Regions from separate parts of the Paenarthrobacter nitroguajacolicus genome, predicted to be linked through region 2. Evidence: riboswitches for the same ligand, from Rfam matches in the RefSeq annotation. Region 2 holds a riboswitch; each other region holds the start of a gene.
The links. Region 2 has a riboswitch for cyclic di-AMP ahead of KCX59_RS04190 (hypothetical protein). Riboswitches for the same ligand answer to the same signal wherever they lie in the genome.

Region 1 (7,073 bases), 290 kb from region 2:
CAGCTGTACTGTAGGCGCCCAGAAGCGGCTGTTTCCGTCCATCAGGAGAGACAGCCATGACTCCTTCCACGTTTGGACTGGATGCGAGGGCGGCCCAAAGAAGGTCTACACCGCGGGAAGCGTGCGGCATATCGCATGCCAGCACCAGGGTCCACGGGGTGCTCGGACTGTTCTTCAACGCAGCCAGGCCGGCCGCGATTGCCGCAGCGGGACCGGCGAAGACCGGTTCTTCCCGTGCCCGCAGAACGCCGACCGGTAGTTGCGTGCTTTCCGACCCGCCTGGAACGTCCGGTCCCACCACCACCACAGCCGAAGCACCCCGGGCCGCCTGCAGGGCATGGGAAAGGAGGGTGCCGCCGTCGTACTTCAACGATGGCTTGGGCACGCCCCCGAGGCGGGTGGCCCGGCCACCCGCCAAAATCACGGCATTGAACTCCATCCGCCCAGATTACCCGGGACGGCTGGAGACCAGCAGAAATCGATCAGGCAGCGGATTCCGGCAACAGGAACGGGTCCCAGTCCGGCGCAGGTTTCTCGAGTTCTTTGATCTGCCACATGGTTCCCTGGGGCACGCCGGGCTTGAAACGGAGATTCCAACCCATCTCTGCCAGCGTGTGGTCGCTCTTGGCGTTGTTGCATTTCAAGCACGCCGCAACCAGGTTTTCCCAGGAATCCGCGCCGCCCCTGGATTTGGGGTGGACGTGGTCTATGGTGTGGGCTGTTTTCCCGCAGTAGGCGCAGCGATGGCCGTCGCGGCGAAGTACCCCGCGGCGACTCACGGCGGTAATCCTGTTGTACCGGGGACGGATGTAGCGGTTGAGGAGGATCACGGAAGGTCTTCCGAGTATCTCCTGTGGCCCGACGACAGGCTCGTCGCCTTCGGCCACCACGCTAGCTTTCCCAGTCAGCACAAGGACCAGCGCCCGGCGGAATGTTATTACCGCCAGCGGTTCATATCCAGCATTCAGAACGAGTGTGCGCATGCACGTACCTCTTCACGGCCGCACCCGTCAGGGGCACGAGGGCCGGCTGCCCTCTGCATGTACGGGCTGTGGATCGACAACATAAGGGTAAGCACTTATATGCCGTATCAACGAATTTTTCCGTCGTTTCGCGTGCAGTGTCGGCAAGAGTTCATGCGCGGTTAAGGGATGTGGCGGAAATCAAAGGGTCCCTTTGTGTGCCGCCACCACCTACTTTGAGGGGCAGAACCGCCCCGACACACGTGATTTGCGGCAGGTCGGGTGGCTTTCAGAACCGAAGTGGGTGGTGGCCGCACGCCCACTACTACGGGCATCCCACGAGCCGGCAAGGGTTAAAGCAGAACACCCCGCCGGCCAAAGCCAGCGGGGTGTTCTTACGCGATGTGGATCAGCCGTTGACGCGGATGAAGACCGGGCCGGAGCCCACGTTGGCGCTGAACAGTGCCGTGGTGGATCCGTTCCATCCACCGTGAACTGCTTGGCCGTTGCCGACGTAGACAGCGATGTGGGCCTGTCCGGCCAAACCGCCGTTGGCGTAGTAGGCGAGGTCGCCAGGCTGGGCTTCAGCTGCACTCACGGTGCGGCCAAGGGAGAGGTAGCCAGCGGGCCAGTCGTGGAAGTTGATACCCACGGCGGCCAAGGAGTTGGTCACAAGCATGGTGCAGTCCTGGGTGACGCCGAGCTGGGCGTAAGCTGCAGCAGCGATAGCGGCACCGAGGCCGCTGGATGCGGCGGGAGCTGCCGGAGCGGGGGTCGCGTTGCTGACGGCAACGGTTGCGTTGACTGCCGGAGCTGCGTTGGCGGTAACCGCGGTTGCCTCGTTGTTTTCGACCTTGGCTTCAACCTTGGCCGGAGCTTCCTCGACCACCACGGGAGCCGGGGCTTCCACCGTTGTGACCACGGGGCGCTCGTAGGAGATGGCCACAGTGGAGTCCGCGGCGATGGTGGCCTGGACTACCGACTGCACGTCAAGAGTGGACGTGGACGTCGATTCGCGATCCACGTTGGTATCGGCAGCGTTGGCTGCGATGCCACTGGTCAGGACCAGGCCTGAAGCTGCGGCAATAACTGCTGCCTGGCGGCCAACGCCACCGGCGTTGTTGCTGACGGCCTTGGCGATGACGGCAAGCGAGCTGGTCTTGGGGGCCTCAGCGCGGTGCCGTGCAACCTTGTTTGCACTGGTCATGATTTTCTCTTTTCGTATCCGCATGCAGTTGGGGTGCACGCGGGTAGTGGGTTGGCCAGCATGTGGGGAATGCCGGCCGACCCCGAACCGGATTTTTCTAGCGGAGGGTGTAGAACGAGGAGGTGCCGGTGGACGCTACGGAGTGCAGCAGCGTTCCCTGGCCGGGGTTCAAAGCGCTGATCATCATGCCGTTGCCGACGTAGATGCCTACGTGGGCTCCGCCGTTCTGCATGACGAGGTCGCCGGGAGCAGGAGTGCTGGTGGGCGTCATGGCCGTCCAGGCGTTGACGCGGGGGATGCTGATTCCGGCCTGTGCGTAGACCCACTGGGTGAAGCCGGAGCAATCCCAACCGTTGGGTGTGGTTCCGCCCCAAACGTAGGGAGAGCCGATGCCGGTGTAGGCAATGGCGGCGAGACCGGAGGCAGCTGCACTGGAGGCCGAATCCTTGGCCTCGGAAGACTTTGCTGTAACTGCTTCCGCTGTTTCTTCGCTGGTGGCCGCTGCGCGCTCGGCAACCTGCGCTGCGCGCTGTACCTTGGGGGCTTCCAGGGTGGCCACGGTGGGGCTCTCGAAGGAAACGGTGGCTGTCGGTTCTGCGGTAATCACCGCGGTAGCAACCAGCTGTTGGGTGCTGGAGGCCTCCGACTTGGAAACGTCGGTGTCTGTTGCTTGTGCCGGCAAGCCGACGGTGAGGACGAGGCCTGAGGCTGCTGCAAGGACGGCGGCCTGACGGCCCACGGTTCCTGCGTTGGAGGAAACAGCCTTGGAAAGAGTGTTCAACGGGTTCGTGCGAACCGTTTGGGCGCGATGGCGCGCAGGGGTAGTGCGTGATGACACGTAGGTAGCCTCTCCCAATGCCTGCGAGGTGAGCTGTCGGATTCGGATGGGAGTCATCCGGCCGCGCTGCTTCCAAGGAAGCTTTTGCGACTTAACCCCAAGGCCTTCTTTCGAAGGCCAGAAGTGGTTCCCCCGCCCCTGCCAGACGATTTATGCGAACGGACCTTGAGAGGTGGCAGAGCTAGGCAATCCACTCAAGTGCACCGGCCCCCTAAAAAGCCGATGCGCTCTGTACGCTACAACACTTGAAAGCGAATGTCACATTCAGGTCACGGGGCGTCCCGCTAATGCGAGAGGCAACCATCAACTGGCTTAGAGCCAGCCCATGGGGTCTACAACTTCACCGTTGACCTGGACCTCGAAGTGGAGGTGGCAGCCGGTGGAAGCGCCCGTGGTGCCGCTCAGGGCGACGGTGTCGCCGCGGTTTACGGTCTGGCCTACCTGGACGGTGAAGGACGACAGGTGGTTGTACGTGGTCTCGAGGCCATTGCCGTGGTCAACGACCACGCGGTTGCCTCCGCCGTACTCGTGCCATCCGGCGAACGTAACCTTGCCGGTGGCCGCTGCGTGCACAGCCGTGCCGCACTGGGCAACGAAGTCCTGGCCACGGTGGAAGTCACCTGCGCCACCCGTGAGGGGGCTGATGCGGTAACCAAAAGGGGATGCCGTGGTGAGCGTGTCCAGGGGGCTGGCCATGCTGCCAACGGACGAGGCCCGCTGGATGCTCTCAGTCGACTGGGCGCTGAGCAGCTGCTTCAGCTTCCCATCGGGGTCGGCAGAAGTGGCGACGGCGGCGCGGCTGAAGTCGATCTTGGCTGACGCGGCGGCGGAAACCTCGGGCTGGCTGCCAGTGGGGGCGGCGACGGCGAGGGCAGACTCAGTCTGGCCTGATTCCGAAGTGGCCATGACGGGACTCGTGGCCGGCAGACCGACAGTCAGGGCAAGTCCGGTGGCGGCAAGCGCAACACCGGCCTTCTGCCCGACGCCGCTGGCAGCGGCGAAGTCGGCAACCTGGCGCAGCGGGCTCTTACGGCGGCGCACCTGACGCTCGGTGTCGCGAGGCCGGATCTCCGTTACGACGGTGGCTGGCCGCAGCTCAGCAGCGGGGCCGGACGCGCGGCGGCGACCCCTGACGTTCTGCGATGTCAAACTCTGTTCCTCTCTCAAAAGCCTGCGAAGTTAGCTGTCGGATTCGGGTCAGAGAGTACAAAGACCCGGTCCGCACGAGGCGCTCACGGCACACAGGTATCCCAAGAGGGACTTGCATACGTGGGCACTTCTGCTGCGGACTTCACCCCAAGGCTGCTTCTTTAGACAGCCGCTTGTGGTTCCCCCGCCTCTGCCAGTGGTGGGTGGCACACCTGATCCGCTGGCAGAGCTCGGCTCCGGATCAGGTAACGCTTTGGTATCAGCGCTAGTAGATAACTATAGGGGATTAAGGCTCTTGGTAATAAATTCGTTATCAACAGGAGCGGGGCAAGCGAAGGAGGCCCTTATCATCAATTTCGAAAAACCGCAGGTCACACGCGCGCCGAACGCACAAAAGTGAGGTTTGACACTGTGCTGGCCCGGTGCCGGTCAGCTGAGGGAGACGAAGACGTGCGCAGCAACTTCAGGAGGTAGCTCCAAGGCGCCCTCGATACCCGGGACGCGGACCGAGATGTACTCACCGACGCGCTCCAGCGACACTGTTGCGCCTGGACGGATTCCGCCCTCATCCAACTGGGTGAGAAGTTCCGGCTCGACTTGGATGGGCTCCGCAAGGCGGCTGACCACAACGCGGGAATCAGTGGCGTAGCCGTCCATGGCCTGCAGCAGATTGACATCCAGCCGGGGGAAGGGCTGGCTGGCGAGGCCACCAAGCGCCTCAAGCCCCGGGATGGGGTTGCCATAGGGAGACTCTGTGGGATGCTCCAGGAGCTCGTAAAGCCGGCGCTCCACGCGCTCACTCATGACATGCTCCCAGCGACACGCTTCATCGTGTACATAGGCCCAGTCCAAGCCAATAACGTCGGCCAACAGGCGCTCCGCAAGGCGGTGCTTGCGCATGACCTCTGTGGCGCGTTTCCGGCCCACTTCAGTGAGCTCCAGGTGGCGGTCGTTGGACACAATCACCAGGCCGTCGCGCTCCATGCGTCCGATGGTCTGGGAAACAGTGGGTCCGGAGTGGCGCAATCGCTCGGCAATGCGGGCCCGGAGTGCCACTATGTTTTCTTCTTCAAGCTCCAAAATGGTCCGAAGATACATCTCAGTGGTATCGATCAGATCCGTCATCCAGCTCAGCTCTCCTCGAACGCAGTTCCTTGCGTAATCTCCACCGTACCGCGTCCCCAGCAAGGGCGGACGGTGTGCACCGCCGCCCCATGAACGCCAACCACCAGCCTAGCTTATTTGGAATTACTCTGGATAATTCCGGTCGCATCCGATTCGTTTGCATTCCACGTGGCGGACTATGACGGCTGCAGGTTCCTGCGCCCGGGCCGTGTCAGGCAGAATTGGGGTGTCGAAGGGGCAGTTGATGCCCCATGCCACCTCCCATCTCTAGCCGACACCCATTGGAGCCCTACGTGAGCGACAACAGCATCACCATTCCCGCCGACCTGCTGCCCAAGGATGGACGCTTCGGCGCTGGACCGTCCAAGGTTCGCCCGGAACAGATCGAAGCGTTGTCTGCCGCGTCGACCACCATCCTCGGCACCTCCCACCGTCAGGCTCCGGTCAAGAACCTTGTGGGTTCGGTCCGCGAAGGACTCAGCCAGTTCTTCCGCGCACCTGAAGGCTACGAGGTTGTCCTCGGCGTTGGCGGCTCCACGGCGTTCTGGGACGTGGCTGCGTTTGGCCTGGTCGAGAAGAAGGCCCAGCACCTCTCATTCGGCGAGTTCGGCTCAAAGTTCGCTGCAGCTACCAACAAGGCACCGTTCCTTGACGCTTCGTCCATCATCAAGGCTGAACCCGGCACCCGCCCCGTGGCAGCGGCCGAAGCCGGCGTGGACGTCTACGCTTGGCCCCAGAATGAAACGTCAACCGGCGTGGCCGCTCCCGTAAAGCGCGTGCAGGGTGCCGACGAAGGCTCGCTGGTCCTCGTGGACGCCACCTCAGCGGCCGGCGGACTGGACGTTGACGTCGCCGAGTCGGACGTCTACTACTTCGCCCCGCAAAAGAACTTCGCCTCCGACGGTGGCCTCTGGCTGGGCCTCTTCTCCCCCGCCGCCCTGGAACGTGCGGCACGGGTCAAGGCCAGCGGCCGCTGGATCCCGGACTTCCTGGACCTGCAGACCGCCATTGACAACTCCAAGCTGAACCAGACCTACAACACGCCTTCGCTCTCCACCTTGGTGACCTTGGACGCGCAGGTGCAGTGGCTCAACAGCAACGGTGGCTTGGACTTTGCCAGCAAGCGCACGGCAGACTCCGCCAACCGTATTTATTCCTGGGCGGAGGCCTCGGAGTACGCAACGCCCTTCGTCACCAACGCCGAAGACCGCTCCAATGTCATCGCCACCATTGACTTCGATGACTCCATTGACGCCGCAGCCATTGCCAAGGTCCTGCGCGCAAACGGCGTCGTGGACACCGAGCCGTACCGTAAGCTCGGCCGCAACCAGCTGCGCATTGCCACGTTTGTGGCCATTGAGCCGGACGACATTTCCGCGCTGCTCGCGAGCATCGATTACGTCGTGGGCGAGCTGAAGAAGTAGCACCACGGGCCTCGGTCGGCGTCGTGCGGGTAGCTCCCGGGCGGCGCCGCCGCCGTTTAAGGCGCGTTACGCGCCCTGCCGGCCTGCGCCGTCGTCGTCCGCCTCCGGACGGGAAAGCAGCGACTCCACCCGAAAGTGCTTCAGTCCGCGGGCCCGGCGGTCGAAGCGGAGCCGCAGCTGTTTCGCGCAGATAATCCACAGCAAACCCACGACGGCGGTGCTGACGCCGGCAACCGCTGCAACGCCGACCGCCCATCGAGGGCCACCGACGTTGGCCACCAAGCCCACCAACGGTGCACCGATGGGAGTGCCGCCCATGAAAATGGCCATATAGAGGGACATGACCCGCCCTCGCATGACAGCCTCGG
Region 2 (7,073 bases):
GTTGTCGCGCGAAGAATGAGCGCAGGCGCAGAGGGATGATGCCGCCTTTCGGCGTTGTGCTACTTAGATCGAGTATTCAGGTGCTGCCCAAACGATAACTTCGGGGTGCTCGTAGAAACGGTAGCCCTGGCCGCGGACCGTGCGGACCGTGTTCGCGAGGCGGCCAAGCTTGGAACGGAGGCGGCGGATGTGCACGTCGATGGTGCGCTCGTTGGGCACCTCTTCGGCGTTGCGCCATAGGCCCTCAAGGAGTTCGTCACGGCCCACGGTGCGGGTGCCGTTCTCGACCAGGTAGTTGAGGAGCTCGAATTCCTTGAATGTCAGGTTCAGCGATTCGCCATCGAGGTGCACTTCGCGGCGGGCGAGGTCGATCAGGACGCCGGACGGACGGGCTTCCTGCTGGGGCGCCGGGCGGGCGGCTTCGGTGCGCTGGCGGGCGGCGACCGTGGGGTCGCCGAAGGTGGAACGCACGACGTCGAGTGCGGACCCGGGTGCCCCGGCGGGGGCAACTGCGACGGCGGCATAGCTCTCGGCGCCGGTCACGAGGGACTGAGCGTAAGCCCGGATTTCCTGGGCAAGCTTGGCAATGGAGGTACCGGCGGCAGCTGCGGTTTCTTCGTCAATGCCCATGTAGAGGACGAATCCGCGGGCCACATTGTCGTTGGCAACGGGGCGGAGCTTGTCCGACTGCGCAATCACCGGGGTGGGCGCAGTCATCGGCGCCGGCTCTGCTGTGGGGACAGCGCGCAGCTGGCCGTAAGAGTTGGGGTTGTAGCCCTGCGGCACGTATCCGGGAGCCTGCTGCCCTGCCCCTTGCGGAGCGGGAGAGTAGCCGGGGCGGTTGCCGAAGCCGGGGCGAAGCCCTGCGTTTGACGCGGCCTTGTTGGCGTTACGGACGGAGATGTGGACGTATCCAGATGCAACTGACATGGAGTGCTTACCTCAAAAGTGAATAGCCGTCATCGCGGCTTCGAATGCTGGTTGTCCCCGCAATGAGTTTGGGGATGGGCGCCCAACGCTGGGCTAGGGGGCGAATGCCTGAAACTTTTTTGGGGTGGAAAGTTAGGCTTGCATTCGACAACAGCGGTCATCATGGCCAGCGGGTGCGCTGGGCCAGGTTGCTGCGGCTGCAGGTGCTGTTGAGTTCTTGTTCACATTGGAAGTGTGCAACGTAACAAAGGCAACACGCAAGTAACAAAGCGCCGAACCGTCCACATTTTGAGACACAGAGGTCTATTGTGTCGCAAATCACAATTCAGTAGGGTCGGTAAATGAACGCCATTTCATTCGGTGTAGTCGGGAAATATTTGCCATCTACTGAATATTCTTCGGCATATCGGGGATGATGTGCATGTCCGTTTCCACTAACCCTCTATCGACGGAATCTCACGATCTGAAACACTTGTTGTCCAATCGGAGCTGATCGTCACAAGCAATTTTCAGCAGAAAATCTGCTACAAGCCGTAGAACGCGGCTGAACCCGGGCCGCCGGAAACCTTGGGCGCGGAAGCGTGTCCGCCAGCCCCCTCCTCGCTAGTCTGATCTCACAGCGTCTTCACAGGATGGGCAAAGCGTTGGCAAACAAGCAGAACGGAGAGTTATCCCATGGCCTCCTCGCACTCCATGACCAACAACCTTCCCGAGCTCTCCCATCCGGACGGCTCCCCCATCCGTGCCCTGGTGGTGGATGACGAACCCAGCCTCGCTGAGCTGATGAGCATGGGCCTGCGCATGGCAGGCTGGTCTGTTGCGATCGCCGGCGATGGTCCGGAAGCAGTAAAGCTAGCCAAGGACTTCCGCCCTGACGTACTGGTCCTGGATGTCATGCTTCCCGGATTCGACGGCGTGGAGGTCCTCAACCGCATCCGCACCTTCGCCCCGGAGGTTCCCGCCCTGTTCCTCACCGCCAAGGACGCCGTGCAAGACCGCATTGTCGGACTCGCGGCAGGCGGGGACGACTACGTCACTAAACCCTTCAGCATGGAAGAAGTCCTCCTGCGCCTCCACCGCCTGGTCCAGCGCTCGGGCGTAGCTGCCATGGACACCGCCGAGCTGGTGGTCGGCGACCTCACGCTCAACGTAGATACCCGGGAAGTAACCCGCGCCGGCCAGGATATTCCGCTCACCGCCACCCAGTTCGAGCTACTGCGCTACCTCATGGAGAACCCCAAACGAGTTGTCAGCAAAGCCCAGATCCTGGACCGTGTGTGGGATTACGACTTCGGCGGCCAGGCCAACATCGTGGAGCTCTACATCTCTTATCTGCGCAAGAAGATCGAAGCCGACCATCCCCCGATGATCCATACCATCCGGGGTGCCGGCTACGTCATCAAGCCTGCGGACTAGCCCTTGGGCACCCTCTCGCGAATGGCCAGGAAGTCCGGAGTGTCGGCCGGACAGACTCAGCTCAGTTGGCTCAATCCCTCCACCTGGCACCTGCGTACACGCTTGGTCCTGGTGGCCATGGCACTATTGATCGCCATTTGCGCTGCTGTGGGGGTGGTCAGCTACGCGTCCATGGACATGGTCTTCAACAGGCAGCTCGACAGGCAGTTGGAGCAGGCGTCCAGCCGCGCGAATGACTTCGGCAGGCCGCCGTCGAACTTTCCGTCATCCCCCGGCAGGCCGGATCCTTTGGAGGCGCGCGGGCAGGCGGCAGGCACGCTCAACGCGAGGATCGACGGCTCCACCGTGCGAAGCTCGGGTTTGATCGACGCCCAAGGTCACCGCGTCTCGCTCTCAGCAGACGATGAGCAGGTCCTGGTGTCGCTTCCCACGGACAACCAACCCGTGGACCGATCGCTGTCCAACGGCGATTACCGGCTTGTGGCAGTCGAAACCACTTATGGCGACGTGATTGTGACGGGCCTGCCGCTGGAGGACAAGCAGAGCGCAGAAGCCTCGCTGGTGTGGACCATGGTGCTGGTCTCGCTGGCTGGGCTGGTGGTGATCGGGCTCGTGGGAACGGTCATCATCCGCCGGACCATGCGTCCTCTTGAGCAGCTCTCCGAGGTGGCCACGAAGGTTTCGCGCCTGCCTCTCGACGCCGGCGAGGTGGCACTTGCGGTGCGCGTACCGCCGTCGGCATCCCACCCCGGAACGGAAGTGGGCAGCGTCGGCTATGCCTTGAACCAGATGCTGAACAACGTTTCGAGCGCGCTGGAAGCACGGCAGGAAAGCGAAACCAAGGTGCGCCAGTTCGTGGCCGATGCCTCGCACGAACTGCGGACTCCCCTGACCGCCATCCGGGGCTACACCGAGCTACTAAGGATGACGGAGAACTTCACCGAGGATGGCCGGAAGTCGCTGGCGCGTGTCCAAAGCCAGTCCGAACGCATGACCACCTTGGTGGAGGACCTTCTTCTACTGGCGCGGTTGGACGAGGGACAGCCTGTCAAAGTTGAGGACGTGGACCTGACACAGCTCGTGATCGAAACGGTCAGTGACGAGAAAGTCATGGCGTCGGATCACATCTGGCAGCTCCAGCTCCCTGATGAGCCCATCACTGTGCGCGGCGATGCCACCCAACTTCATCAGGTGCTGGGCAATTTGTTGTCCAATGCCCGCAAACACACGGATCCAGGTACTACCGTGGTCACAGGCGTCATGCTCTCCGCCGATGGCAGTGCCGTGGTGACAGTGACGGATAACGGCCCCGGAATTCCGAAAGACTTCCAAGGCAGGATCTTCTCCCGGTTTGCCCGCGCTGATGCCGCAAGATCGGGCTCTGAGGGCACCTCCGGACTCGGCTTGTCCATTGTGGAGGCCATCGTTTCAGCGCATGGCGGTAGCGTGGAAGTGACCTCGCGGCCGGGTCGCACGGAATTCACCCTCCGACTCCCTACCGTGAACACCGAAGGCCTATAACGAATCGGGCAAGGCGACTCACCGGCGTCGTGATCTCTGTTACCTAAATGTGACTTCTGTGGAATCCTCCTGTACCGTCGAAAGGGTGGGTCGTCCCTAGCAGGCCCACATCCGGGATGCGCCGAGCTCTGCCACTTCCCGGAGTCCGTTCTTTCTCCGAGGCAGAGACGGGGGACCCAGAGTCTCCGGGCCCAGGCCTTTTTGGCCGGCCCTTGGGGTGAAGCCGCAGCATGATGCGCGGCCGGATGACCTCATCCGAACCCGACAGCTAACTCCGCAGGCGCTGAGAGGTAATCACATGTCTGAATTTAACGATCAGACGCGCCCTTCCGCGCGTCGCCGCGACGAACACAACGCACCGCACACCAAGTCGCAGTCTGTCCTCAAGAACGCAGCCCGCCAGGGTAAGTCCGGCCACCGCATGTCCGTCGTAGCCGGTGTCGTGGCAGCTGCACTGGGCGTTGCATCGCTCGGAACCGCCGCAAACGCCGCACTGACCCTCCCCGAGGCCAGCCGCGTAGCCGGAACCCAGTCCAGTGCGCAGGTCAACACGAACAAGTCGGCCGAGATCTCCGCTTCCCTGGATGCTGCCGCCGAAAAGGGCGCAGCCGACAGGGCCGCCGCGGAAAAGGCAGCTGCTGACAAGGCTGCCGCCGAGAAGGCTGCCGCTGACCAGGCCGCAGCCGCGCAGGCCGCCGCCGAAAAGGCTGCCGCAGACCAAGCTGCCGCCCAAGCCGCCGCTGAGAAGGCTGCTGCTGACGCTGCTGCCAAGCAAGCCGCCGACGCCGCTGCTGCCGCCGCCGCCGCGGAAGCCGCAGCTGCTGCTGCCGCCCCCAAGGCCGTGGACGACCCCGCTGCTGCCAAGGCGTACGCACTGAGCATGCTTGGCAACTACGGCTGGGGCCCGGGCGAAATGACTGCCCTGAACACGCTGTGGGAGAAGGAATCGAACTGGAAGACCACGGCGATGAACGCTTCCAGCGGCGCCTACGGCATCGTCCAGTCCCTGCCTGCTTCCAAGATGGCTACCGTTGGTCCTGACTGGGAAACCAACTACCAGACCCAAATCAAGTGGGGCCTGAACTACATCAAGGAGCGCTACGGATCCCCGTCCGCCGCTCTGGGCTTCCACTTGGCCAACAACTGGTACTAAGCCAGACTGCTTGATTGCCGCGCCCGTTGCCGCCGTTCGCACCAGTACCCACTGGAGCGGATGGCGGGAACGGGCGCGGCTTTGCCGTTTCACAGGTGCGTGGCCGTAGAACGCTATGCCTCCGGTTCGGCCTTCACCGCTCCCCGCACGGCTGCGACGGACGCGGCGACATCCCCGGCGTCCGTAGTCCAATTGCTCACCGAAATCCGTAAGATCTCGCGGCCACGCCACGACGAACCGGACATCCAGACCGCGCCTTCGGCCATGAGCCGCTGGGTGATCCGGTGCGTACGGTCATCGCTTCCGAAACACACCGAGACCTGCGTGAACACGACGTCGTTGAGCACCTCCACGCCAGGGATCGAGGACAGTCCTTCAGCCAAAGCACGGGCATTTGCTGCCAGGCGCTCAACCATGGAAATCACGCCGTCCCGGCCCAGCTGCCTGAGTGCAGCCCAGACCGGGATGCCCCGGGCGCGGCGGGACATCTCCGGAACTTTCTCGAAAGGATCCCCAGGCCCGGCATCAGTGGCAATGAGGTAACTCGTGTGAACGCTGAAGGCACGCCTCAGGGCTTCCGGGCGTGCCACTATTGCCAAGCCACAGTCGTAAGGGACATTCAGGGTCTTATGGGCATCCGTTGCCCACGAATCTGCGTCTTCCACACCCGCCAGTCGGCCTCGCAGCCTCGGGCTCACAGCGGCCCACAAACCAAAGGCACCATCAACGTGCACCCACGCGCCGCGATCGTGTGCCACAGCTATGGCTTCCTCCATGGGATCAAATGCCCCGGAGTGGAGGTTGCCGGCTTGCAGGCAGACCAACGATGGCCCCGGTTGCTGATCCATGGCATCAGCAAGGGCGTCGGGGAAGATCCGGCCCTCGTCGTCGGCGTCTACCGGAACACAGGCGCCCAAACCGAGGTATCGCAATGCCAGATCCACTGCGGCATGCCGTTCCCGGCCGGCAAAGGTTGTGATGCGCGGTGCGCCGCTGAGACCGAGCGCTTCGAGGTCCCATCCGGCCTCGTCCATCAGGTATTGGCGGCCCGCTGCCAACCCCACGAAGTTAGCGGTTGTGGCACCCGTGGTGAATCCGACGTCGGCAGTCGCGGGCAGGTGCAGGAGGTCCAAAAGCCAGGCGGCGGCCGATTCCTCGATGGCAGCGGCGGCGGGAGTGGCGAACCGGAGCCCGGTGTTTTGGTCCCAGGCAGAGACGAGCCAATCAGCGGCCATGGCGGCGGGCAAAGTTCCGCCCATGACCCACCCAAAAAACCGTCCGGACTGGATCGCCATCAAGCCGGGCTCAGCCAGCGCGGCCAGCTCGTCCACTACCTCCGCGGCATCGGTTGCTCCGTCGGGGAGACGCGGCAGGATGCTCTTGGCCACCTGGTCGGCGTCGGATGAAGGGCGGACAGAACGGGTGGGAACCGACGCAAGCCACTCACCGGCGTGGACCATGGCCCGCTCCAATGCAGCACCGTACGCCTCCGGCATCGCAGACATGCGCACAGCCTACGCCCGGTTCACCGCTTGGAACAGACCGCGCAGAAAGGGCTAAAGGGTCAGCGTCAGGAGGTGGCCGCCGTCGTCGTCCTTCACTGCGGTGACGGTGACCGCCGAGTAGTCCGGGATCCGCCACATGCCCGGCTCCAGCTCCGCATTGTGCCTGGCAGCGGCCTTGCCCACCACAACGGTCCGCATCCCCGCGGCGCGCGCGGCGGCGATGCCGGCAGGCGCGTCTTCGAAAACCACGACGTCGGCCGGGTCGGCTCCCAGGAGCGCCGCCGCCTTGAGATAGCCTTCCGGATGCGGCTTGCCGCGCGTGACGGATTCCGCTGTGACCGTTGTGGACGGTATGGCGAGCCCGGCCGCCTGCATGCGGATATCGGCAAGGGTCCGGTCTGCGGAGGTAACCAACGCGATGGCGTCATCGGGCAGCCGCGCCAGCAGGGCTTCTGCTCCGGGAAGCGCAATGACGCCATCGGTACGGGAGCGTTCCATCTCGCCGAGCTCGGCCGTCAATGCCTCGAAATCAGCGCCAGCGGGCGCAT
Region 3 (7,073 bases), 1.1 Mb from region 2:
TGGCCGTGACGCCGGAGTTGATGAGCTCGGCGGTGAGCTCGGGCTCTGCGGCGAGGTGGAGGTAGGTGAAGAGGATGAGGCCCTTGCGGAAGCGGTGGTACTCGGCCGCGATGGGTTCCTTGACCTTCATGACCATGTCCGCGCGGGCCCAGACGTCATCTGCTTCGTTGACGATTTCGGCGCCGGCGATCGAGTATTCCTCGTCGGTGATGCCCGAGCCGAGGCCTGCGCCGCGTTCAACCAGAACGGTGTGTCCGTGGGTGCGGAACTCGTGGACACCGGCTGCCGTGATGGCTACGCGGAACTCGTTGTTCTTGATTTCTTTGGGGACACCGATGATCATGTGTGGGCTCCATCGTTAGCGGCCTCTTCGGCCGAAAAATGTGTTGCGGGCTGTGATTCCAGAATAGATCCGGCTGTGAGGCAGGCGACATGGACCCGGGGCCGCCCTCATGCGGAAAGTCCGGAAATCCAGGGATCTTTTGCCAGCCAGCTCGACATTTGTCGAGCACTGGAGCGTCAAGTGTCGCCTGCTGTTGGTACGCTTTACAGATGCTGCAGGACGTGGAACAGATCGTTGAACGCGTTGCCTTGAAGCTGGGCCGCGGACTGTCCCTGGAAGATCTCGACGGCGTTCTTCTCGCCTATAGCTCCAACCAGTCCCACGCCGACCGCGTTCGCGTGAACTTCCTCCTCAGCAAGCGGGTCCCCGGCGACGTCAGCGCCTGGCAACTCGCTCATGGCATCGCCACGGCGGTGCGACCCGTCGTCGTTCCTGCCAACGACGAACTCGGCATGCTGGGCCGCGTCTGCGTGCCACTTTTGGTCCGCGGTTTCCGTGTGGGGTACTTGTGGGTGCAGCTGGACCTTGAAGAGCAGAGTGCGACGGCGATACTCGCCGAACTGCCCGGCGTGCGGGACGAGCTGGACCTGTTGGCGGGCTTGCTCCTTGATTCCAATACGGCCGAATCGGAGTTCCGGCGAAGGCGTGAACAGGAGTTTCTGTCAGCCTGCGGGGGCGAATCGAACGCTGTGGCCGCCGTCGCGGGTTGGAAGGAAATCCAGGGGCGCGGTCCGTGGCAGTTGGTCACCATACTCGACCCGGATGGTGCGAGGTCCGACGTCGATCCTATTGCCGCTACCCTGACGCATCGATCAGCGGCGCTGCAGTCCACTATCGGCGTCAACGCCGCCTTGTTCAGCGCCGGAACGGAGACGCATTCGGTGGTCCTGTTCCGCGAGTCGGGCGGCCGGGCAGACCATGCCCAGGTGCTGGTGCATTATCAACTGGAGCTTGCGAAGCGCGCTGGCCGCAAGGTGGACAGGGTGATCCTGGGCATCAGTGAACCCTTCCAAGTCATCCGGCAGCTATCGGACGCTTACCGTCAATCGAAGGTTGCTGCGCAGGCGGCCGCCGTGGACCTCCCGCTAGGTGAGCTCGTGGACAGCCGGACCGTTGGTGTCTATCAACTTTTCGATCGTCTGGTGGCACCCGGAGGCTGGGATGACACAGGATCGGTGCATTTTCAGGCCCTTGAGGACCAGGACAAAAACGGCGAACTCCTGCCTGTCCTGGAACTGCTCTATGACAATGACGGCTCGGTGCAGGACGTCGCCGCCAAACTTCACCTCCACCGGAGCAGCATCTACAACCGGCTCGGCCGGATCCGCCAACTCATCGGTGCTGATCCGTTGAGTGGCGCGATCCGGCTCGAGTTACATGCGGCCTTGAAGGCGCGGCGCTGGGCCGGGCGGCCGCGGATCTGAGCCTACGAGCGCCGCAAACGCTGGCAGCTCCAACGTCCCATCCGGCGACGGAAAGCGGCAGTCCTGCTGCTGCTGCAGTACCGGCTATGCCACCCCGCGTGAGTGGAGGTACGGGGCAGGCGGGTGCTCAACCGAGGACCTTCTGGGCTGCGTCCAGGATGTCTTGAAGCGCAGATTCGCTGGGCTGGGGAGCCGAGGCGGCCTGCGGCTTGCTCGGCCGGGGCTTGGACGTCGGGGTTGCAGTTTCCGTTGGTGTGGGCGTCGGCGTCGGCGTTGGTGTGACCGTCGGGGTCGGTGAGGTTGTGGGCGTCGGAGTCGTGGGCGGTGTGGTGACCGTGTCCGACGGCACCTCGCTCGGCGCGGGAGCTGGCTGGGTGGGGGCTGGGCTTGTCACCCCAGGGACGGCCGGGACTGAGGAGGGGACAGCCGATGGAACCCAAACCGGGTTGGCAAGGGACACCTTCGGGGTCGGAGCCGGCGACGACGACCCGGCCGTGGGTGCCTCGGCTAATGTCGCGGGCTGGCCGGCTTCCGAGGACGCTGTGGCAAGTGACGAGGCTGATGGCGACGACGCTGATGGTGCGGAAGCCGTGGAATACGAGGCACTGGGTGCAGGGGCTGCGGAGCCCGAATTCCTGTCGGCACCGCTGGCTTCATGCGCAGGAGTTTCCTGACCGAAGAACGGAAGCTCAAGGGCTTGCCCGAGCGTCCCGGCCGTCAGTACTAGTCCAAGCGCGCCCGCAACCACGGCCATGCGCTGGCTCATGTGCTTCACCGACGCTGCTTTCCGAAGGGCGGCGTGGGGTTCGCGGCCGAAGGAAGAGGTGGACCCCACGCTGGACCTGGCCCCGGAGGGTGCCGCAGCGGGTGCGGCAGCCTGCCGGCGAACATCCTTGCGGCTTGCCAGTGCTGCCGACGCCGTTGCCGCGGCAGCAAGCTGCGCCTGAGACTTACCCCGAGGTGACTCGGTTTGCAGGGACTCGGTGCGGGGCGAGTCGTTGCTCGGTGACTCGGCGGCTTCGGGGGTGCTCGTGGATGCTTCGCGGGAAGGCACTACCGGAATGGCCGTCGTGGCAGGTTCCGGCGTTGAAGCCTGCACCACTGGAATTGCTGCGGTTGCGGGCTCCTGGGCGCTCAGCTCCTGAGGATCCGGCTCCACACCAGCAGGAGGCGCAATGGCAGGGGGCGCACTTGCCGGGGCCACAATGGGGATCGCCGCGGTAGGGGGTCCCGGTGTGGTCGACCTCCGAGCCGCTGGCTGAACAGTAGGTATCGCGGCAGTCATGGGTTCCGCCTGCTCGGACGGTTCGGGCGACGGCTGTGGGGCCGAGGCCTCAGGCGCAATCACGGCAAGGGCTGCACGCTCCCGCTCGGCTGCACGAATTTCCGCACGAGTGGCAGGCGCCGCCGTGGTGGGCATGGCCGCGGTGGCGGGTTCCGGCGTCGTGCCTGTGATAACCGTGCCTGTAACAGCAGCTTCAGTGTTAGTCGCGCCAGTGTCATCTGGGTTTCCGGTGGGGAATCCGCTGGCTTGGGCCCGACGGCGTCCGGTTGGCTTGGTGCGCTCGCCTTCAGTGTGGGCGCGGCGCGGCTGATCCATGGTTGGGGACATGGTGGTTGCCTCTCAACGCCTTCGAGGTTAGCTGTCGGGTTCGGACGAGGCCGTCCGGCCGCCTAAGCGGCTTCACCCCGAGGACTTGGATACCAAGCCCGGGAACTGTGGGTCCCCCGCCTCTGCCGCGGGTCTGGCGGATCCCGGATTGCGGCAGAGCTCGGCGTCAATCCGGAAGCGGCCCAGCGGACATACGGGTCGCTCTACGACGGTACATGAGCCGGAAAGTAAAGTCACATTAATGTAACGGGCGGTAGGGCCTGCCCAACCGAGGGGTTTCTATGACTTAGGCTTCGGTGCCGGTGAGGGAGTCGGCAACTCATGCTGGATCCTCTGGATCGAGCGAGATATCCATGGCCTAACACTAGCTTCGCGGTGCACCGGCAGGTAGACATTGTCTATGGACCTGCCTGTGATGCCACCCGTCTCGCCCATGCTCGCCAAATCCGTTCCGACCATCCCGGATGTTGGGCACTACGAACCCAAGTGGGACGGATTCCGGACCATCGTCTTCAAGGATGGCGACGAGATCATCCTGGGCAGCCGCAACGAGAAGCCAATGACCCGCTACTTCCCCGAAGTGGTGGAGGCTCTCAGGAAGAACCTGCCGGACAAATGCGTGATCGACGGCGAGATCGTGCTGATCGAGGGCAAGAGGCTCGAATTCGAGGTACTCCAGCAAAGGATCCATCCCGCCGACAGCCGCGTGAGGATGCTCGCCGAGAAGACTCCGGCTTCCATGATTGCGTTCGACATCCTGGCGCTGGGCGACGAGAACCTCATGGACAAGCCGTTCTCCGAGCGCCGCGCCATCTTGGAGCGTGCGCTCGCCAAGGCCGAGCCGCCTGTCTATGTGACCCCCGCAGTGACGGATCTCGAGCGGGCGCAGGAATGGTTCGTGCAATTGGAAGGCGCGGGACTGGACGGGGTGCTGTCCAAGCCGTTGACCGGGGCCTATCAACCCAACAAGCGCGTGATGTTCAAAACCAAACACGAGCGCACGGCGGATTGTGTGGTGGCCGGATTCCGCTGGCACAAGACCGCGAAGGTTGTTGGCTCGATGCTGCTCGGCCTTCACGATGACACTGGCCGCCTGCATCACGTGGGAGTGGTGGCATCGTTCCCCATGGCCCGGAGGGAGGCCCTGGTGGCCGAGCTTGAGCCGTATCAAGTCGAACTCAGCGAGCATCCCTGGGGTGAGTGGGCCAACCAGGACGAAGCTGCCGGGGGTTCACGCATGCCCGGCGCGCAAAGCCGGTGGAGCGGGGGCAAGGATTTCTCGTTCGTGCCCCTGCGCCCCGAACTCGTGATCGAAGTGAAGTACGACTACATGGAAGGCGATAGGTTCCGGCACACCACGCAGTTCCGTAGGTGGCGGCCGGACAGGACCCCCGAGAGCTGCACGTACTCGCAACTGGAGGAGCCCGCTGAATACGATCTCGGGGAGATCCTGCAGCTGCCGAACAGCTAGGACGTTGCCAACCCGCTGCTATGTCGCTGGGTACCAACGGAGCCGCGGGTTGGCGACTGTGTTACTCCTCGTGGCCTTGATCGCTGCTCATGCTGCCCTCGGCCGGCGGGGTTTCTCCGGGAGGGACTCCGCCGCCCGGCTCCAGGCCAGTGACGTTGCCGTCGAGGGGATCGGGGTTGGCGGATGCGGCGGGGTCCTCGTCCTCATCCTGGCGCATGTCGGGATCCTCGTGGATGCTGTCGGCATCGGACGTAGTGTCGTACGGTCCCGTAGCGCCGGTGGCGCCGAAGCCCTGGGTTTCCTCATTCGAGTCTTTGTCGGTCACGATCAGCCCTTTCGTAAGCAAACTTACTAATGTGCATGCTCCGCCAGCCTAACCGGGACCGGCTAACCCAACAAGATGAGCCAACAAACCGAGCCCGCAACCCAACCCAACAAGGGACCCCAACTCAGGGGCCGGCGTCGTGCCTCAGTGCTCAACGGTGGGCCGTCGTGGCGGTGACAAAGCTCCGGATGGCATCCGCCACAGCCTTGGGGCGCATGTGCTGCGCCACGTGCCCGACCCCCGGAATCTCCACCAAACGCCCCTGCGCGACTGCCCTTGATAGCCGCAGCGCCCAGTCCGGTCCTGCCACATGGTCGCGGCTGCCCCGCAGAATCAGCACTGGCACGTGGACGCCGGCGAGCCGTTTCTCCGTGGGGTAGCTCATCATGACCGGCAATTCGGTGAGGTACCAGCGCGGGCCGCAACGGATGTAGTCGGAGATGACTATCAAGTTGGACGTGGGGCTTTCGCGGAGTACTCCGTCGAGGGACAGGGCAAGCGACTGCCGCCACACATTCTTGTGCCGTGAATCGACCACCGGCCCCATCAGCACCAACTGCCGGACCTGCTCCGGGGCATGCAAGGCCGCTTCTATGGCGAATTGGGCGCCCATCGAGTGGCCCACCAGCACATAGGAATCGATGCCGCAGCTTTTGAGTGCCTCGGCAATGAAAGCGCCGTAATCCTCCACGGACAGCTGGCGGCCGGGCTTGGGTGTGCCGCCAAAACCGGGCAGGTCCAACGAATAGGTAGGCGCGTTCGAGGCCAGGACTCCATGCAAGCGCGCCAGGTACCGATGCGACACGCCAATGCCGTGAATCAAGATGTATGCCGGCTCATTCCGGGGCTCTGCGCCCTGTTCCGGCAGAGGCGTGCCCTCGGTCCAGAGAATCCGTCCGGTCAGGCCCATCACGTCGACGTCGGCGGACAGGAGTGTTGCCGCTTTGGAGCGCGCCTTGCCCAGCGCGTTCACTGGTTCTCCAAGCGCTGCAGGAACACGGGAGCCCCTGGCCCGCTCACTTCGTGGGCTCCGATGGGCCGACCGGAGACGGCTAACAGCAGGGCCAGGGCGGAGCCTTCAACAACCGGACCGTTGCCATGGCGGAATGACGTGTCAGTTGCTACCAAGCGCCAGCCCTCAGCGATTTCCTTACCGCCACCCATTTTGGTGGCGGTCTTCACTTGGTAGCTAAGGGCGGTGGCCACGTGCTCGGCGGGGTAGTCGCGGTGGATCCCCAAAGGGCGCCGGATATCCTCTCCGTGGACGAACGCCTCAACCAGCCGGGTAGCCAAGCTTGCCGGCGGGCCCGAGGTCCGCGAAAGCACCGCGCGCAGCCCGTTCAACGTCTGCGCAGGTTCTCGTGTCTTTTCGCGCTCCACACCTACGGCGTTATCACGGTCAAAGTCCATTCGGGAGGCAATCAGCCGGCGGATGAAGTTCAACCTCGTCGTCTTGGCGCTGTCGATTACATGAGCAAGGACGTCGTGCACGTTCCAACCGGCACACAACGACGGCGTCTGCCATTGTGCTGCCGGAAGCGGATCCAAATCCTGCAACAGGGCACGGCGTTCATGGTGCACCACGGGCCAGACGGTGGAAGGTTTGCTTGAAGCCATACCGCTATTGAACAGCATGCTGGCGACTCGGGGCGGCTAGCCGTGGGAATCGGTGGATTCGTCAGCTCCTGCGCTCGCCTCGGCCTGCTGCCTCTTCTTCTGCGTTTCCAGCCAAGCCATGATGGCAGCCTGCCGGATCCGACGATGCGTTCCCCGGTACTCCACGGGGATCTCGCCGCGGTCGGTCATGTTGCGCAGATAGGTGTGAGAGATGCCCGCGAGCTCTGCGGCCTGCGATGTGGTGAGCATTTCCTCGACGCTGCTCACCGTCACCGTTTCGC

Region 1: linked by a shared signal. The riboswitch ahead of KCX59_RS05700 (C40 family peptidase) and the one ahead of KCX59_RS04190 (hypothetical protein) in region 2 are both predicted to bind cyclic di-AMP.
Region 3: linked by a shared signal. The riboswitch ahead of KCX59_RS20680 (hypothetical protein) and the one ahead of KCX59_RS04190 (hypothetical protein) in region 2 are both predicted to bind cyclic di-AMP.

What each region holds. Positions count from the first base shown of each region.
Region 1 is NZ_CP073234.1:1,121,109-1,128,181, reverse strand. Features, by position in the region: gene KCX59_RS05715 (NTP transferase domain-containing protein) at 1-439, opposite strand, end outside; gene KCX59_RS05710 (HNH endonuclease) at 483-983, opposite strand; gene KCX59_RS05705 (NlpC/P60 family protein) at 1,372-2,169, opposite strand; gene KCX59_RS05700 (C40 family peptidase) at 2,267-3,007, opposite strand; cyclic di-AMP (ydaO/yuaA leader) riboswitch at 3,012-3,174, opposite strand; gene KCX59_RS05695 (M23 family metallopeptidase) at 3,320-4,156, opposite strand; cyclic di-AMP (ydaO/yuaA leader) riboswitch at 4,161-4,375, opposite strand; gene KCX59_RS05690 (metal-dependent transcriptional regulator) at 4,586-5,281, opposite strand; gene serC (phosphoserine transaminase) at 5,575-6,705, shown strand; gene KCX59_RS05680 (MFS transporter) at 6,772-7,073, opposite strand, start outside.
Region 2 is NZ_CP073234.1:828,774-835,846, reverse strand. Features, by position in the region: gene KCX59_RS04205 (winged helix-turn-helix domain-containing protein) at 64-930, opposite strand; gene KCX59_RS04200 (response regulator transcription factor) at 1,606-2,346, shown strand; gene KCX59_RS04195 (sensor histidine kinase) at 2,368-3,867, shown strand; cyclic di-AMP (ydaO/yuaA leader) riboswitch at 4,001-4,162, shown strand; gene KCX59_RS04190 (hypothetical protein) at 4,166-5,020, shown strand; gene KCX59_RS04185 (pyridoxal phosphate-dependent decarboxylase family protein) at 5,134-6,525, opposite strand; gene KCX59_RS04180 (HAD-IA family hydrolase) at 6,577-7,073, opposite strand, start outside.
Region 3 is NZ_CP073234.1:4,388,789-4,395,861, reverse strand. Features, by position in the region: gene ald (alanine dehydrogenase) at 1-343, opposite strand, end outside; gene KCX59_RS20685 (PucR family transcriptional regulator) at 553-1,767, shown strand; gene KCX59_RS20680 (hypothetical protein) at 1,895-3,379, opposite strand; cyclic di-AMP (ydaO/yuaA leader) riboswitch at 3,382-3,528, opposite strand; gene KCX59_RS20675 (ATP-dependent DNA ligase) at 3,780-4,850, shown strand; gene KCX59_RS20670 (DUF6480 family protein) at 4,912-5,175, opposite strand; gene KCX59_RS20665 (alpha/beta fold hydrolase) at 5,327-6,085, opposite strand; gene KCX59_RS20660 (maleylpyruvate isomerase family mycothiol-dependent enzyme) at 6,145-6,810, opposite strand; gene KCX59_RS20655 (helix-turn-helix domain-containing protein) at 6,829-7,073, opposite strand, start outside.